3 regions of the Leucobacter sp. VD1 genome follow, and region 2 is predicted to be linked to each of the others. Evidence: predicted binding sites of a transcription regulator. Region 2 holds the regulator's gene; each other region holds the start of a gene.
The links. Region 2 encodes LexA, which represses DNA repair genes until DNA is damaged. Its sites were predicted from a motif close to TCGAACANNTGTTCGA; they were not measured.

Region 1 (5,424 bases), 510 kb from region 2:
AGGTTGTGCTCGATCGTGATGACGGTGTTGCCCTTATCGACGAGACCGTTCAGCACGAGCAACAGCTTGCGCACGTCTTCGAAGTGGAGACCCGTGGTGGGCTCATCGAGCACGTAGATGCTGCGACCGTTGGAGCGCTTCTGCAGCTCGGTGGCGAGCTTGACGCGCTGCGCTTCGCCGCCGCTGAGGGTGGTGGCGCTTTGGCCGAGGCGCACGTAGCCGAGGCCCACATCGACAAGCGTCTTCATGTAGCGGTGGATCGACGAGATGGGGCGGAAGAACTCTTCAGCCTCGGCGATCGGCATCTCGAGCACCTCGGAGATGTTCTTGCCCTTGTAGCGCACCTGCAGCGTCTCGCGGTTGTAGCGCTTGCCGCCGCAGGCCTCACAGGCCACGTAGACATCGGGCAGGAAGTTCATCTCGATCTTCAGGGTGCCGTCGCCCGAGCAGGCTTCGCAGCGGCCGCCCTTGACGTTGAAGCTGAACCGGCCGGGCAGATAGCCGCGGGTCTTGGCCTCGGGGGTGTCTGCGAAGAGGTTGCGGATCTTGTCGAACACGCCCGTGTAGGTGGCCGGGTTGGAGCGTGGGGTGCGACCGATGGGTGCCTGGTCGACGTGCACTACCTTGTCGAGGTGTTCGAGGCCGGTGACGCGGGTGTGCTTGCCGGGCACGAGACGGGCGCCGTTGAGTTGATTCGCGAGCACTCGGTAGAGGATGTCGTTGACGAGGGTGGACTTGCCTGAACCCGAGACACCGGTGACCGCGGTCATGACACCGAGCGGGAAGACGGCGTCGACGTTCTGCAGGTTGTTTGAGCGTGCGCCGACGACTTTGAGCTCGCGGTTGCGGTCGCGCTTGCGACGCTTCTTGGGGGTGGCGATGCTGCGGCGGCCGGCGAGGTAGTCGCCGGTGATGGAGTCGCGATTCTCGAGCAGCTCGCGGTACTCCCCCGAGTGCACGACGGTGCCGCCCTCGACGCCGGCGCCGGGGCCGATATCGACGATCCAGTCGGCGGCTTCGATGGTTTCTTCGTCGTGCTCCACAACGATGAGGGTGTTGCCCAGGTTGCGCAGTTTGATGAGGGTCTCGATGAGGCGGCGGTTGTCGCGCTGGTGCAGGCCGATGCTGGGTTCGTCGAGCACGTAGAGCACGCCGGTGAGGCCGGAACCGATCTGAGTCGCGAGGCGGATCCGCTGCGCTTCACCACCTGACAGTGTGCCCGCGGCGCGCGCCAGGGTGAGGTAGCCGAGGCCGACCTCGATGAGGAAGTCGAAGCGCAGCCTGATTTCGCGCAGCACCTGAGCGGCGATGCGGGCCTCGCGTTCGGTGAGGATCACTTCGTCGAAGAAGCGCTTTGCGTCGGTGAGGCTGAACTCGGTGACCCCCGAGATCGACTCTCCGTTGACGGTGACCGCGAGCACCTCGGGCTTGAGGCGCTGGCCGTGGCAGGCGTGGCAGGGCACCTCGCGCAGGAACTCCTGCCAGCGGTCGCGTTTCGTGTCGCTCTCTGCTTCGGCGTATTGGCGCTCGATGAAGGGGATGACGCCTTCGAATCCGCTGGAGTATTTCACCTCACGGCCGAAGCGGTTCTTCCAGCGCACATTGACCTTGAAGTTGTTGCCGTAGAGCACGGCGGCGCGCACGTCTTCGTCGAGCTCGGACCAAGGGGTGTCGAGTGAGAAGCCAAGGTCTTGGGAGAGGCCGGTGAGCAGCTTTTCGTAATACTGGTAGAGGCTTTTGCCCTGGCTTGTCCACGGCACGATGACGCCGTCGGTGATAGAGAGTTCTGGGTCGCCGAGCACGAGATCTTCGTCAACCGACATGCTCGTGCCCAGCCCGGAGCAGGCGGAGCAGGCACCGAAGGGGGCGTTGAAGGAGAAGGTGCGGGGTTCGATCTCGGTGAGCTGGACGGGGTGCTGGTTGGGGCAGCTCAGGTGCTCGGAGAACAGGCGGGTGCGCTCTGAGTCTGTGGCTTCGAGGTCGACGAAGTCGATTGCCACGATGCCGCCTGCGAGCCGCAGTGCGGTTTCGAGGGAGTCGGTGAGCCTGCCCAGCATTTCGGGGCCGGCTACGAGGCGGTCGACAACCACTGAGATGTCGTGCTTGATCTGCTTCTTGAGCTTGGGCGGATCGCTGAGCTGCACCATCTCGCCGTCGACGAGAGCGCGCGAGTAGCCGGCTGCGGCGAGCTCTTGGAAGAGGTCGACGAACTCGCCCTTTTTCTTATTGACCACGGGTGCGAGCACCTGGTAGCGGGTACGTTCGGGCAGCTCCATGAGCCTGTCGGCGATCTGCTGCACGGTCTGCGATTCGATGCGCTCACCGCAGATGGCGCAGTGGGGCACGCCGACGCGCGCCCACAGCAGGCGCATGTAATCGTAGATCTCGGTGATGGTGCCCACGGTGCTTCGCGGGTTGCGGTTGGTGGATTTCTGGTCGATTGAGACGGCGGGGCTCAGGCCCTCGATGAAGTCGACGTCGGGGCGATCTACCTGGCCGAGGAACTGCCTGGCGTAGGCGCTGAGTGATTCGACGTAGCGGCGCTGGCCCTCGGCGAAGATCGTGTCGAAAGCGAGGCTCGACTTGCCGCTGCCTGACAGCCCGGTGAAGACGACCATGGAGTCGCGTGGGATTGCGAGATCGACATTCTGCAGATTGTGCACTCGGGCGCCCTGCACGCTGATCTGAGCATGCGCGGCCGATGACCGGATCTGGCTGGTGTGTGCGGGTGCGGTGCTGTTCGAGGTCACTGATCCATCCTATGTCGACCGGCCTGAAAATTCGAACGTGTGTACGAGTGAAGTTGTCGATTTCGCCGCTGGCGCACTTCCCTGCCGAGGGGCTTTCGCGTATTATTGACGCAAGTAGATGCAATGTGCAGAAGGAGGCGCCATGTCGATCGCTCAGCTGCCCGCCCGGAGCCCGCGCGAGGGCCGCGGCGCAGGCACTGCGCGGCCTGGCCGCGACCGTCTCACCGCGCTCATCACCCAGCTCGAAGATGATCACATCGACATCGCGGCAGAGCTTCTCACCGACATCCTGGCCCATCAGCGTGCCGATGTGCGTACACTGACCGAGGCTGAAACCGCGGTGCTCGCACGGCTCGATGTCACTGAAGCCGAGATGCAGCAGCCCAGTTCGCTGCCCGCCAGCCGGCGCAGTCGGCTCTGGGAGCGACAGCACGCTGAGCGCAGTCTCACCGTTGGCGAGGCCGCCGAGATGATCGGGGTGACCCCCGCGCGGGTGCGGCAGCGCTGCGCGGCGCGCACCCTGCTCGCCCAGCGCCGCAGCGACGGCTGGCGCCTGCCCTCGTTCCAGTTTCTCGACGGGCGCGAACTGCCGGGCTGGTCCGAGGTTGCTGCCGCGATTCCGGCTGGCACCCCGCTGTCCCTTGTCGAGCGGGTGCTCACCTCCCCCGCGATGCGTCTGCGGGTTGACGGCGAAGAGCTTGCGCCCTTTGAGTGGCTGGCGCAGGGAGGCGATCCGGCCCTTGCAGCTGCCGCCGTTGATGACGCGCTGAACCGACTGCCGTGAGCGAGCAGCTGCCGGCACCGGATCCGGCCCGCTTCCCCGCGCTCGACGCCGACCCGAGCTGGGTGCTGAGCGTGCCGGAAGGAACCCTCATCGCACGCATTTTCCGCGCCGGCGGCACTCACCCCGTGGCGTGGCATGAGTTTCGCACCTTCGGGCCGCTCGATGGGCGCTTCGACCCCCACCCGCTGCCTGTCGGCGAGCACGAGGGCGCGGGGGTGTTGTACGGGGTGCTCGAACGGGGGCGCGGTGGTGGCGTTGCTGATGGTGGTGCGCTTGGTGGGGCTTTTGCCGCAGCTCTGCTGGAAGTGTTCCAGGCGCAGCGCATGATCCGCCTGCGCGATGGTTCACCCACGCTCGCCGCGTTCGAGGTGACGCGGCCGCTGCGTCTCCTCGATCTTTCCGACAGCGATTGGATCGCTGTCGCCGGCGGCAATTCCGCGATCTCTTCCGGCGATCGCGAGCGGTCGCGTGTGTGGGCCCGCGCGATTGCGCAACGCTACCCCGAGCTCGATGGCGTGGTGTCTGCGTCGTCGCTCGTGCCAGATGCGCGGGTGGTGGCGCTCTGGGCCGGTGCTGCCGATGCGCTCCCCCGGTATCCTGCGGCGCTGCTCCCCCTCGGCCGGGATGAACTCATCGGTGTGATCGACAGGATCGCGGATCGCTACGGGTATCTCGTGTTGTGAGGCCCGCCCGAGTCATGAATGTCAGTGGTCTCGTGAAGACTGCGGTGCTGGCAGGGCATGGCCCATTGGATAGTGCGACGGTGCGGTGCGTGGTCGCGGTCGCTGCAGCTGGGGAATCAGCCTTTATCGATCGTGAGTTCGACGAGATGACGCGGGTGGACCGCTATCGCGCCTCATCGGTGTCGGAGTGCGGGCCTGTGGGTGCTTCGGTTCCTGTTAATGTGCCCGTGTGGGGGTTGATTCGTGAAACAGTTCACTGCGCTTGATGGCGTCGCTGAGCACCTGATGTGCGCCACGCAAGCGGCAGCGTCCGTTTTGTTCTATCGGCCCGGGCGGTGTGGCGCGTACGCTTTCCCCCATGACCCTGAGATTCGACTTCATCGCCATCGTCACCGCTGATTTGCCGGCCTCGCTCGCGTTCTACCGCGCTCTCGGGGTGGACATTCCCGCGGGCCAGGATGAGGCACCCCACGTTGAGGCCACGTTGCCGGGAGGGATGACGCTCGCCTGGGATCCGGTCTCGACGATCCAGAGCTTCATGCCCGATTTCGAGCTTCCCGCTCCCGGTGGCGGTCGGATCGGCTTCGCCTGTCGGGCGGAGAGCCCCGAAGAGGTCGACCGCGCCTACGCCGAACTCGTGGGGCAGTATCCCGCGGCTGCGCACACCGCGCCCTGGGTTACGCCGTGGGGCCAGCGCTACGCGACCGTGCTCGACCCTGACGGCAACTCGATCGACCTCTACGCGCCGCTCCTCTCAGACCCCGCCTGAGGTCGGGTCACCCGGCCGCCCTGGCGGCTCGGGTGCCGTGAGCCTTCCGGGAGTGCTGCCGATGATGCGTGTGAAGTCTCGAGTCATGTGCGACTGGTCGGCGTAGCCCGCGCGCTGAGCGACCTCCGCGGGAAGCGCGCCGCTCACGAGCATGCCGCGGGCGCGCTCTGCACGCAGCACGCCGCGCAGAGCGGCGTAGCCGTAGCCGAACGACTGCTGCATACGTCGCCGCAGTTGACGTTCCGAGTAGCCGAGTCGCGCGGCGAGTTGAGGAAACGGATCACCGCGCACTGCGGCTGAGCTGACGATCGCGGTCCACCGTAGATCAGCGATATCCGGGTCGAGGTCGAGGCTGCCCGCCACCGCGCCGGCCGCTTCGTGCAAGTTGCGGGAGCTGAGCGGTGCGCGCAGTGCTCGCTCCCCGCGATCAGAGTGCGA
Region 2 (5,424 bases):
GCAGTAGGGGCACCGGAAATCGGTCCACTCAGCCAGCACCACGGGAGCATCGACGTCGCCGAGCGCCATCGCGTCGGCGGCATCGCGGCGCTCGGGAGCAGCGCAACTCTCGGCTGCGGCGGATCCGTCCGGTGCTGAAGCGGAACCGTTCGCAGCACCGTCGGTGCCGCCCGTCACCGACCCCGAACTTGCCGCAGCGCCGCCCCGCAACTGCGCGAACTGTGAGACAGACACACCGGTAAGCACCACGACGAGCGCCACCAGCAGCACAACAACATTGCGCATCAAGCGGTATCGCCGTTCGAGCGTGCGGCGGTCGAGCCCCTCCGCCGGGCCGCGGCGAGACCGCACAGCCGGGGGCTGGGCCTGGGCAGGGCTGTCAGGCTCGGCCTGAGATTCCGGCTCGGCCTGAGCGTCCGGCTTGGCTTCAGCTTCCGGCTTGGCTTGGACTTCTGCCTGGCGCGGCTGCGCGGCGGGTACCGCCGCAGCGGGCTGCTGGGCGGCAGTCTGCCGGGCATCACCCGTCTCTGGCTGTGGTGCGGCATTGTCAGCTGCATCCGAAGCGTTCTCGGATCTGGTCGCGCGGTCGTGTTCGTGCTGAGACATCGCGCCAAGCCTATCCACGCGCCCGAGAGTTAGCTGTCACTTGTATGGGAACCGCTCCCGGTGTAGCCCCGGCGGCCAGCGCCGACCCACGCCCCCGGCCAACGGACGCACACGCCACGATCGCTGCGGCCTCCACAGAATCGGGGTCACTCTTGGCCGGGTGTTGTCGCAACACGGCCAGAAACGACCTCGATTGCACCGGTGCGCACGGGCCGGGCGGGCCGCGGCAGATGCGGAGTCAGCTCGCGGCGTCAGCCCGGCAGCGTCATCGCGCGGGCGTGAGCGCGGTGATGGCGTCGATTACGGCGGTGGTCTCGGCTTCGGTGCCCGCGGTGATGCGCAGGTGGCCCTCGATGCCGAGATTGCGGATCAGGATGCCTTGCGCACGCAGCGACTCGAAGACTCCGTCTGGGTCGGCGAAGCCGCCGACGAGCAGGAAGTTCGCGCCGGAGGGGTGCACCGCGTAACCGAGCGCTTCGAGGGCTTCGGCGAGCCTGTCGCGCTGCTCACGGATATCGGCAACGGTGGCAAGCATTTCCTCGGAGTGGCGGATCGCTGCTGTTGCGGCAGCCTGCGTCAGGGCCGAGAGGTGGTACGGCAGGCGCACGAGACGCAGCGCGTCGATCACCGCAGGGTCGGCGGCGAGGTAGCCGAGCCGCACACCCGCGAAAGCGAAGGCTTTGCTCATGGTGCGCGAGACGAGCAGGCGGTGGCGCCCTGGCAGCAGGGTGACAGCGCTCTCGTGCTGCGCGTCGAACTCGTGGTACGCCTCGTCGACGATGAGGATACCGTCGAAGGCATCGTAGGCGGCGAGGATCACGTCGCGGTCGAGCGGGGTGCCGGTGGGGTTGTTCGGGCCGCACAGAATCGCAATATCGGGGCGGTGTTCGCGAAGCGCCTCGACAACGAGTTCGGGGGTGAGCGCGTAGTCTGCGGGACGCTCCACTGCGACCCACTCGGTGTCGGTGCCCGAGGCGAGCAGCGGGTACATGGAGTAGGTGGGGGTGAAGCTCAACAGCGAGCGACCGGGGCCGCCGAAAGCTTGCAGCACCTGCTGCAGCACCTCATTGGAGCCGTTCGCGGCCCACAGCTGCTCGGCGGTCAGGCCGTGACCCAGATATCCGGCGAGCGCTTCGCGCAGTTCGGTGAACTCACGGTCGGGGTAACGATTGACCCCGCGCACCGCGGTCGCGAGCGACTGCACGATGTCGGCGATGACATCCTCCGGAATGGGATGCGTGTTCTCGTTGACATTGAGGCTCACCGGCACGGGATCCTGCGGAGCCCCGTACGGCTGCTTGCCGACAAGATTGGCGCGAAGAGGAAGGTCACTCAGACTGGTCACCGAACCAGTCTAGAACCCAACTCCCACTGAGCCGTCAGCCCCCAGACTCACGCCCAGCATGCCCCGAGCCACACCCGGCAGATTCAGACCCTGCAGATTCAGACCCTGACCCCAACCCAACAGGCCCAGACTCACACCCGCACCCCGCAGACCCAAACCCGCACTCAGCACACCCGTGACAACACCCGGCAAACCCGGGCCAGCACCCGGCAAGCCCGCTCAGACTCCGAGTTCGTCAGCCTGGAAAACAGCCGGGCTGTCGGAGTAGCGCAACGGCACCGCGATCGCGTCTCCCGCCTCGATACCGGATCCGTCGAGCTGGTTCAGACGAACGATCTCGGCCACGAGCTCGCGCGGATCGGCCTGGGGATCGAGCTCGGTGGCCAGCGTCCAGAGGGAGGAGCCGGGCTGCGCAACGACGTAGTGGAACTGCTGCTTCTCGGATGCAGAGACCGATGCCAACGCCTGAGGCGCGGCGAAGGTCGCCACCATCGCGAGCAGGGCCGCCACGAGCACCGTGAGCAGCGAACCGAATACCACGCGCCCTCGTCGGGTGAGGCGAAGTTTTGCTTCGCCTCCCACTGAGGGAATCTCGTACGACTCGTGCTGCAGAACTGCCTGTGCACTCATAGTGGCTTCTCCGTTCTCTGCGACGCCCGCGAATATCACATCGGGGCGAACATCTGTTTCGAATATATCTTCGATTATTCGAAACCACAAGCGCCTGTTCGAAGATATCTTTCGTTCTTTTCCGCGACACTCGAACAGGTGTTTGGCCGTGTTCGAATACAGGGACTAGGGTTTCGAGCAACGGCATCACTGAATCAGCAACCACTGACATTCATGGATCGACCGGCACCATCACCGCCCTCGGGCCTCGGAAAGGACAGCGATGAGCGACGTTCCCCACTCCCGGAAGCCCCTCAGCGAGAAGCAGCAGGCGATCCTCGAATACATCGCCCGCTCGGTTGAGTCGAGGGGCTACCCGCCCAGCATGCGCGAGATCGGAGATGCTGTCGGCCTGTCCTCTCTCTCAAGCGTCACGCACCAGCTCAGCCGCCTTGAGCTCGGCGGCTACATTCGACGCGACCCGAACCGCCCACGCGCGCTCGAGATCCTCGTCGAGCTTGCGAGCACGAACGCGGCCATCGCCGACGCACCTGCGCAACAGGTAGAAGAGGCCGCCTACGTGCCGCTGGTCGGGCAGATTGCGGCCGGCGTGCCCATCACCGCCGATCAGCAGGTCGAGGAGATCGTGCCGCTTCCCCGCCAGCTGGTGGGCGACGGCCAGTTGTTCATGCTGCGCGTGGTCGGCGATTCCATGATCGACGCGGCCATCTGCGACGGCGACTTTGTTGTCGTGCGCCAGCAGCGCGAGGCCGAGAACGGCGACATCGTCGCGGCCATGCTTGATGGCGAGGCAACGGTTAAGGTATTCCGCCGCCGCGACGGCCACACCTGGCTGCTCCCCCGCAACAGCGCTTTCGAGCCGATCCTCGGCGACCACGCTGAAGTGCTGGGCCGGGTCGTGGCGGTCTTCCGTTCAGTCTGACCCTGCCAGGCGTCAACGCAACAACGGCCCCTCACTGTCTCTTACCCCAGCAGGGCACAGCAAGGGGCCGTTCCGTGAAGCGCGCTTAACCCACAGGATCTGGCGTCAGCAGCTCAAGTTCGCGCAGCACCGAAAGCACCTGCTCGTGCCTGTTGAAGGTGTACAGGTGCACTGAGGGCGCACCGCCGGCGAGGAGTTCGCGGGCGAGTTCGAGCGTGTGCTCCACACCCAATTCCGGGGCGTATCCCCCAGCCTCCTCAAGCGCTCGCACCAGCCCTTCGGGCGCTGGCCGCCCCGCCAGCGAGGCGACCTTGCGCAGCTGCCCACTCGTCGAGACCGGCATCAGCCCCGGCAGCACGGGGATGCGCAGCCCGGCCCGCTGCGCGTCGTCAACGAATGAGAGATACTCTTCCGCACGGAAGAACAGCTGGGTAATTGCGAACTGTGCACCGGCCTCCTGCTTGGCGACGAGCCAGTCGATGTCTTCCGAACGTGAACGCGATTGCGGGTGTCCGTTCGGGTATGCGGCGACCGACGTGCGGCCCACACTCGTCAGCGGCGGCCGTTCGGCACGAGCCTCAGCGATGAGTTCGACGAGTTCGAGCGACGACAGCGACCCCGCGACTGCGGGCGCGTCTTCGTCGAGACCTCGCGGCGGATCCCCGCGCAGCGCGAGAAAGTCGTGCACGCCTGCGTCCATGACGCGATGGATCGTCTCGCGGACCGCGTCGCGGCTCTCGCCGACGGTGGTGAGGTGTGCGAGCGGCAGCGCATCAGTGTGATCTCGCAGGTATCGCAGCAGGTCGAGCGAGGCGTCGCGATTGGAACCGTTGGCCCCGTAAGTGACCGAGATGAAGTCTGGCCCTGCCGCAGACAGGTGCTGCACGGCGTGCCCCAGCGCGAGCGCGGCCGCCCCGCTGCGCGCAGGGAACACCTCGAAGGAGAAGCGGGCGCGCGTGGCTGCGCTGCCCGCGAGCGGCAGCGGGCTCACGGGGCTACCCCCGCCAGCGCCTCCGCGGCAAGATCGGTGCCGCGCACGCGCGCTGCGATCTTCGCGAAGGCGACATCGCGGGCAAAATCCGGGGAGCCGTGACGCGGCTTCTCATCGATGAGATAGGGCGAGAAGCCGCAGTCATCGGTGGATCCGAGCAGCTCGGGCGGCACGAAGCGCGCTGCGCGCACCAGTTGATCGCGCACCTGCTCCGCCGTTTCCAACCGAGGATTCGTGGGGTTCGTCACACCGATCAGCACCCGGGGCGCGGCACCGCTCGACGCGCGCCCGCGCAGCTGCGCCCCCACGAGACGAGCGACGCGATCCGGATCCTTCTCCCCAGCGGCCTGCACCAGAAAGTAGCCCGCCTCGATCTGGAACAGCTCGGGGATCAACTCGGCGTAGTCGACGTCGGCGCTGTGCGCAGAGTCGTTGTCGTTGCCAGGGCAGGTATGCACGCCCACGGCGGCCCGCTGCTCGGGAGCGAGACGATCCAGCACCCGGTTCATGAGGTCAATGAAGCCCCCGAGGGCTTCCGGCCCCGCCCACGGAGCGCGCAGATCGCGCCGCAGCGCGAGCCGTCCCTCGGTGAAGTCGATCGTGATGCGCGAAGCGCCGGCCTCGAAGCAGCGCACAATATCTTCGGCGCAGCCCGCAACAACATCACTCAAAAAGTCGGCGCGCGAGTAGTTACCAAGACCCGCGTCAGGCACCATCAGCGACAGCATCGACGGCGAGATCACAGCCTGTTTGAGCGGCAGATCGGTCAGCTCGCGCGCCGCAACAACATCGTCGGCCGCCCACGCGCGAAACGCGAAGGGCGCGCTTGCGAGGCTCGGAATGACTCTGTGGTGTCCATCGGCGAACACCGCGAAGACGGGGCCCTCCTCAACATCGGCGGTGCCCAGCGGATAGCTCGCGAAGCTGTGC
Region 3 (5,424 bases), on a different contig from region 2:
CAACTGCGAGCTCCCACCCGTCGACCCAGAAGAGCGCATCTCCCAGCTCGCACTACGCGCCAGACTTTCGGCGGAGGCGGGGCTGCCCTTCGAAGCCGACCCCGACCTCGATGAGGGATGGGACGACGCACTGCTGGTGATCCGCCGCTGGAATGACTCGCAACCGCTCGCCTCAGACGCACCCGAGTTACTGCGCATCGCGCGCTCGCATCCACGCCCCGAAATCGCGCTGCTGGCCGAACAACTACTCACCAGCGAGGCCGCGATCAACGGGGTCAGCTACCGCTCACTCGGCCAAGACAATGTGGAGCAGCGGATCGGGCGCATCGCCATGCAATCATCCGAGCTGTTGCGCGACCTGCTCGTGACCTCGCTCGTCGCCGGCGCCCTCGTGCGGTTCTTCGCCCCCGGCAAGCGCGACGACGACGGCCGCATCCACGATCTCGTCGACCATCTCCCCGGCGCATCCCGCCACCGCATCTGGCTGACCCACCTGACCGCCGCCCGCACCGCGCTGCTGTGCAGCGATCTCGCACGAGCCGCCTCGGAGTGGGAGGGCTTCGCCACTCACGCGCCCCGCTTCATCGCGTACCGACTGCAAACGCTCATTGCGCAAACCACTGCAACGCTGTCGGAAGAGCTTGCCACTCAGGCGCCGAACCGCTCGTACAGCGCGCAGCTGTTCCGATACTTCTCGGGATCGTTCGATGCGCTGCGGCCCGAAACCTTCGCAGAGCTGTCGCCGCTCAGCGGCAGAACCCGGCCAAGCGCCGCAATCGATCGCAGCGAAGCAGCACAGATCGAAGAGCTGCCGTATCGCAGGATAATTCGCGCGCACCTCGAAGCGCTACGCACCCAGAACCCCGCCGCCCTCATGCGAGCGGCCGAGGCACTCGACACGGGAGGTATGCCGGGCCCCGCGGCCCACGCGCTGCGGGAGGCCCGCCGCATTTTTCTGCGTCGACGCGCGAGCGGCAGCGTCGCAGCAGCCGACGCACGCCTCGCAGCACTCGCCGCAGCCATCGAGCAGCAGGTGCCCTGGTACGACGCAGGCACCGTCGAGGATGCGCCACGCGAACGCCTCACCCCACGCGAGGCCGTCACCGCCCAGCTCGCAGCGGAGGGCCTGAGCAACCGTCAGATCGCCGAGCGCATGCGGTGCAGCGTGCGCACCGTCGAATCCCACCTCGCGCAGGCGCGCGCCAAACTCGGTGTCGCGAATCGGGACGCGATGCGTGCGAAGCTTCACGGCATTGACGGCGGGGTTGGAGGCGCTGGGAGTGCTGGGGGCGGAAGCGGGGCCGGTGGTGCCGGCGGTGCCGTCGGTGCCGAATTGCGCGCTGTGCAGCGAGGGCCGAAGCGGCCACCGAAACCACAGCAATCGCCGTACATGCGCATCGCATAAGGGCGTCGCGGCCCCAACACGCCCGATGATTCGCCCTCGATTCGCGTTGCGCAAGCGGATGCCGTATTCTTTTTCGCGGTGACGTGTCCGAGCGGCCGAAGGTGCGACTCTCGAAAAGTCGTGTGCGGTAACCCCGCACCGTGGGTTCAAATCCCACCGTCACCGCCAGCGCGAAGGCCCCGAGATTCCTGAGAAATCAGCGGATCCGGGGCCTTTGTCATATCCGGGCCGGCTGGCCGCGCGGGCGGTGCGGGATGGCCTCACGCACCGCCCGCGCGCGCCAGCTCAGCCGAGGCGGTTCCAGAACTCGCGCAGCTGCTCACTCTTGCGGAACACGATCGTGTCCCACTCCTCATCGGTGGTCGAGCTGTCGGCGAAGTCAGAGGGCACCTTGAACATCTGCAGCGGCACCCCGAAGCGCTCGCAGACGCTCGCGAAAGCATAGGCCTCCATATCGACGAGCGAGGCTCCAAGGCTCGCGATGTGACCGCGCTGCGCGTCATCCTTTACGAAAACGTCGCCGGTGGCAATCACCGCGGTTCGCTCGGGCGGCAGCATCGTGTCCCCTGCAGGGCGAAGCTCAGGTGAGGGCAGCGAGAAATCGTGCTGCACCACGCCAGTGATCTGATACACCTCTTCGAGGCTCGGGCGCTCGGGCCCGTCGCTCACCACTCCCGCCGTGCCGAGCACAACAACACGCTCCACGCCTCCCTCTGCGAGGGCACTCGCCAACGACACAGCCGCGTTCACCTTGCCCACCCCTGTCACCAGGTGAGGCACGTCGGCGAAGGCGGAGGCCTCATCGCGGTGCGCGAATACGAGCAGCGTGGCGGGCTGGGGCATGGCTGATCTCCTCATGGCGACGGGCGCCTGTCGATGCGAACGCACCCCACACTAGCGTTTTTCGAAGACTTGTTCTAAACTTGTGAGTTGAGCTTCCGAGAGGCACGCGTTTCCGCCCGAGGAATCGGAGAGATTCACGGCGTCGAGAGATCAACTCCGCGGGTCCCGCGAAGCTCAGCAGCACGGCCCGGCCTGCATGGCCGCCTTGGCATGCGTCGTGCGCATTTCAGAGAACAACCGCACCACGGTGGTGCGGTTCGAAAGGACTCATCATGGAAACACAGAACATCATCGACCTGCAGCAGCGTCGTCGGCGCCCGCTGCGCACCCCCTACCATTCCCTCGGCGACGACACCGAGATGCGCGTGCCCGAGTGGGCGCAGCACCGCTCCGTGTACCGCACCGGCGGCCACACCATGTACCTCGTCGAAACCGACAATCTCGACGAAGCCCGCGGCGATCTGAACCGGCTCGACCACGCAGGGTGGGAGGTGCGGGTATCCGAAGACCCCGAAGCACCCGGATCCCGCGCCCGCATCGCGCTCACCCGTCGCGACCTCGCCCGCGCCGCGTAGGCGCGCTCCGGTGACCCGGCGCTCCGGTGCTCCGGTGCTCCGGGGCCGCAGCGGGCACGTCGGTTCAGGTCTCACCGAAGGCGGATCCGCACCCCCAATACCCCGCGCCGCAAGCCGCTGTCACACTCGCACCGCCCCCGGCAGCCGTCGCTACACTGGCGGCATGAGCGATGTCGAACTTGCCGAGGTTGAAAGCTTCTCCCTGGACCACACGAAGGTGTTGGCCCCCTATGTGCGCCTGATCGGGGTGGAGCACGGGCCCAAGGGCGACGCGATCTCCAACTACGACATCAGGCTCGTGCAGCCAAACCAGGGCGAGATTCCCACGGCAGGCCTGCACACCATCGAGCACACCATCGCCGCTCTGCTGCGCACCCGCTTCGACGGACTGATCGACATCTCGCCGTTCGGCTGCCGCACCGGCTTCCACATGATCGCCTGGGGCGAGCCCACTCCCGAACAGGTGGGCGCGGCGATCAAGAGCTCTCTCGAAGACCTCGTTGAGCGGGTCACCTGGGACGACGTGCCCGGCACGGAGGCAGTGAGCTGCGGCAACTACCGCGACCACAGCCTGCACTCGGCGAAGGAGTGGGCGAAGCAGGTGCTGGATCAGGGCATCAGCCTCGACGCCTTCGACCGCTCGCGCCTCGCCTGAGCAACCGGTCGCACCGCGAACGGGAGCCTCGCTCTGCAGCATTCCCATCGGACTGCTGCAGAGCGAGGCTCCCGTTATGTGCGAAGCGTGTAGCCGCTACGCCACGAGCACGTCGAGCGCGGCGTCGAGCGCACCATCGACAGCGCGGGTGACGATCTCCCGGTAAGGGTCGTAGCCGTCCATCGACTCGTCCTGCGCGGCAAGTGGGTTGCCATCGATTGCGAATACCGCACCCGACTCGATGCCGTGCAGCGCGGCGATCACGAACAGCGCCGCGGCCTCCATCTCAACGGCGACGGCACCGGCGCGCTGCCACATGCGCAGGTCGACGCCGGTAATCACGTTGCTCGGGTAGAACATGTCACCGGTGACGACGACACCGCTGTGCACGTCGAGGCCCGTCTGCGCCGCGGCAGCCTTGAGCGCGATTGTCAGCTCGGGAGTCGCGAGCGCGGGAAACTCGGTGGGCACCAACTGGTGGCTCACCCCGTCGGCGCGCACGGCGCCGGTGGCGACCACGATGGCGCCGTCGACAACGTTGGGCTGCATGCCGCCGGCGGTGCCTGAGCGGATGATGCGGGTCACTCCCCCGCGCGCGAGCTCTTCGAAGCAGACGGCTGCGCCGGCCGCGCCGACTCCGTGGGAGGCGACGGTGACGGGCACGCCGCGGTGGGTGCCCGCATAGACGTGGTATTCGCGGTTGTCGGCGAGCTGGCGGGCATCGTCAAGGCGCTCGGCTACACGCGCCGCGCGGGCGGGGTCGCCGACCACGAGCGCGCGGTCGGCGAGGTCGGAGACCCTGGCGCGCAGCAGCGGAAGTTCGGCGTCGGCAGGAAGTCGGACGGGTGCCATGTCGGAGGCCTTTCAGTCGGGGAGTCGGGAATCTTGGGGGTTCTGAGTGAGTTCGGGTGCAGCTCGCCGTCGGCCGTAGATACGGGATCTGCCAACTATCTGGCCTGCGACCGAAGATCCACCATATATTCGGCAGATTCCATATCTACGGAACGGCTCCGGGTTTAGCCCGCAAGCAGGCGGGATCGTGCTTGAGCGGCCCGCTCTCGGATTGCCGGGGCATCGAGGGTGAGGTGCTCACCATCTGCATAGACGTGACGGCCACCGATGAACACGTGGCGCACATCGGCTCCGGTCGCCGCAAAGCCGAGGTGCGAGACGAGAGCGGCCGGCTGAGCTGCCAGGTCAAGCGGTGTCGCGGCGGCTCCTGAGATATCGAGCGCGATGACATCGGCGAAGCCGCCAACTTCGAGCGCGCCTGAGTCGGGGAAGCCGATCGCCTCGGCGCCGCCCCTGGTGGCGATGTCGAGCAGGTCGGCGGCCCGCACGATCGCGGCGTCCTGGTGCACGCCGCGATGCAGAATGGTGCCGGTCTTGATCTCCTCGAACAAGTCGAGCGTGTTGTTGCTCGCGACGGAGTCGGTGCCGAGAGAGATGCGCAACCCCGCACGCTGCCAGGCGGGGAGCGGCGCGATGCCGTTGCCGAGCTTAAGGTTGGATACCGGGTTGTGGCTCACTGCCGTGCCCGTGCGGGCGAATAGTTCGATCTCGCCCTCGGTGAGGTGCACGCAGTGTGCCGCAAGCACCTCGGCGTCGAAGAGACCGAGTGAGGCGAGGTGGTCGCCCGGGGTCGCACCGTACTGTTCGAGGATCTGCGCGACCTCGGCCGCCGATTCGGAGATGTGGGTGTGGATCGGGATGCCACGTTCGAGTGCGCGGGCGGTGATGTCGCGCAGGAAGTCAGGCGGGCAGGTGTAGGGCGCGTGAGGGCCGTAGGCGATGCGGATCTGCGGATCGCCTGCGTACTGGGCGGCGAGCGCCTCTGTGCGCGCGGTCACCTCGGCCCCGTTCCAGGGCGACACCCCGGGGAATCCAACGGCATCGGGAGCGAACGAGGCCAGTGCGACCATGGCCCGCATACCGGCCGACCGCAC

Region 1: a site for LexA is predicted at 2,782-2,797, ahead of uvrA (excinuclease ABC subunit UvrA). Genes of this name have one in related genera too.
Region 3: a site for LexA is predicted at 2,310-2,325, ahead of WFL22_RS12260 (phosphorylase family protein). Genes of this name have one in related genera too.

Annotation. Positions count from the first base shown of each region.
Region 1 covers NZ_JBBCPO010000001.1:952,892-958,315, reverse strand. Annotated here, with positions in the region: gene uvrA (excinuclease ABC subunit UvrA) at 1-2,711, opposite strand, end outside; gene WFL22_RS04445 (hypothetical protein) at 2,893-3,534, shown strand; gene WFL22_RS04440 (hypothetical protein) at 3,531-4,217, shown strand; gene WFL22_RS04435 (VOC family protein) at 4,576-4,986, shown strand; gene WFL22_RS04430 (helix-turn-helix transcriptional regulator) at 4,972-5,424, opposite strand, start outside.
Region 2 covers NZ_JBBCPO010000001.1:438,281-443,704, reverse strand. Annotated here, with positions in the region: gene WFL22_RS02145 (DsbA family protein) at 1-606, opposite strand, end outside; gene WFL22_RS02140 (histidinol-phosphate transaminase) at 872-1,951, opposite strand; gene WFL22_RS02135 (hypothetical protein) at 2,171-2,581, opposite strand; gene lexA (transcriptional repressor LexA) at 2,844-3,503, shown strand; gene WFL22_RS02125 (methylenetetrahydrofolate reductase) at 3,589-4,494, opposite strand; gene WFL22_RS02120 (hypothetical protein) at 4,491-5,424, opposite strand, start outside.
Region 3 covers NZ_JBBCPO010000004.1:53,751-59,174, reverse strand. Annotated here, with positions in the region: gene WFL22_RS12275 (ATP-binding protein) at 1-140, shown strand, start outside; gene WFL22_RS12270 (helix-turn-helix transcriptional regulator) at 332-1,405, shown strand; tRNA gene WFL22_RS12265 (tRNA-Ser) at 1,483-1,573, shown strand; gene WFL22_RS12260 (phosphorylase family protein) at 1,691-2,248, opposite strand; gene WFL22_RS12255 (hypothetical protein) at 2,521-2,823, shown strand; gene WFL22_RS12250 (S-ribosylhomocysteine lyase) at 2,987-3,478, shown strand; gene WFL22_RS12245 (nucleoside phosphorylase) at 3,575-4,330, opposite strand; gene WFL22_RS12240 (amidohydrolase) at 4,495-5,424, opposite strand, start outside.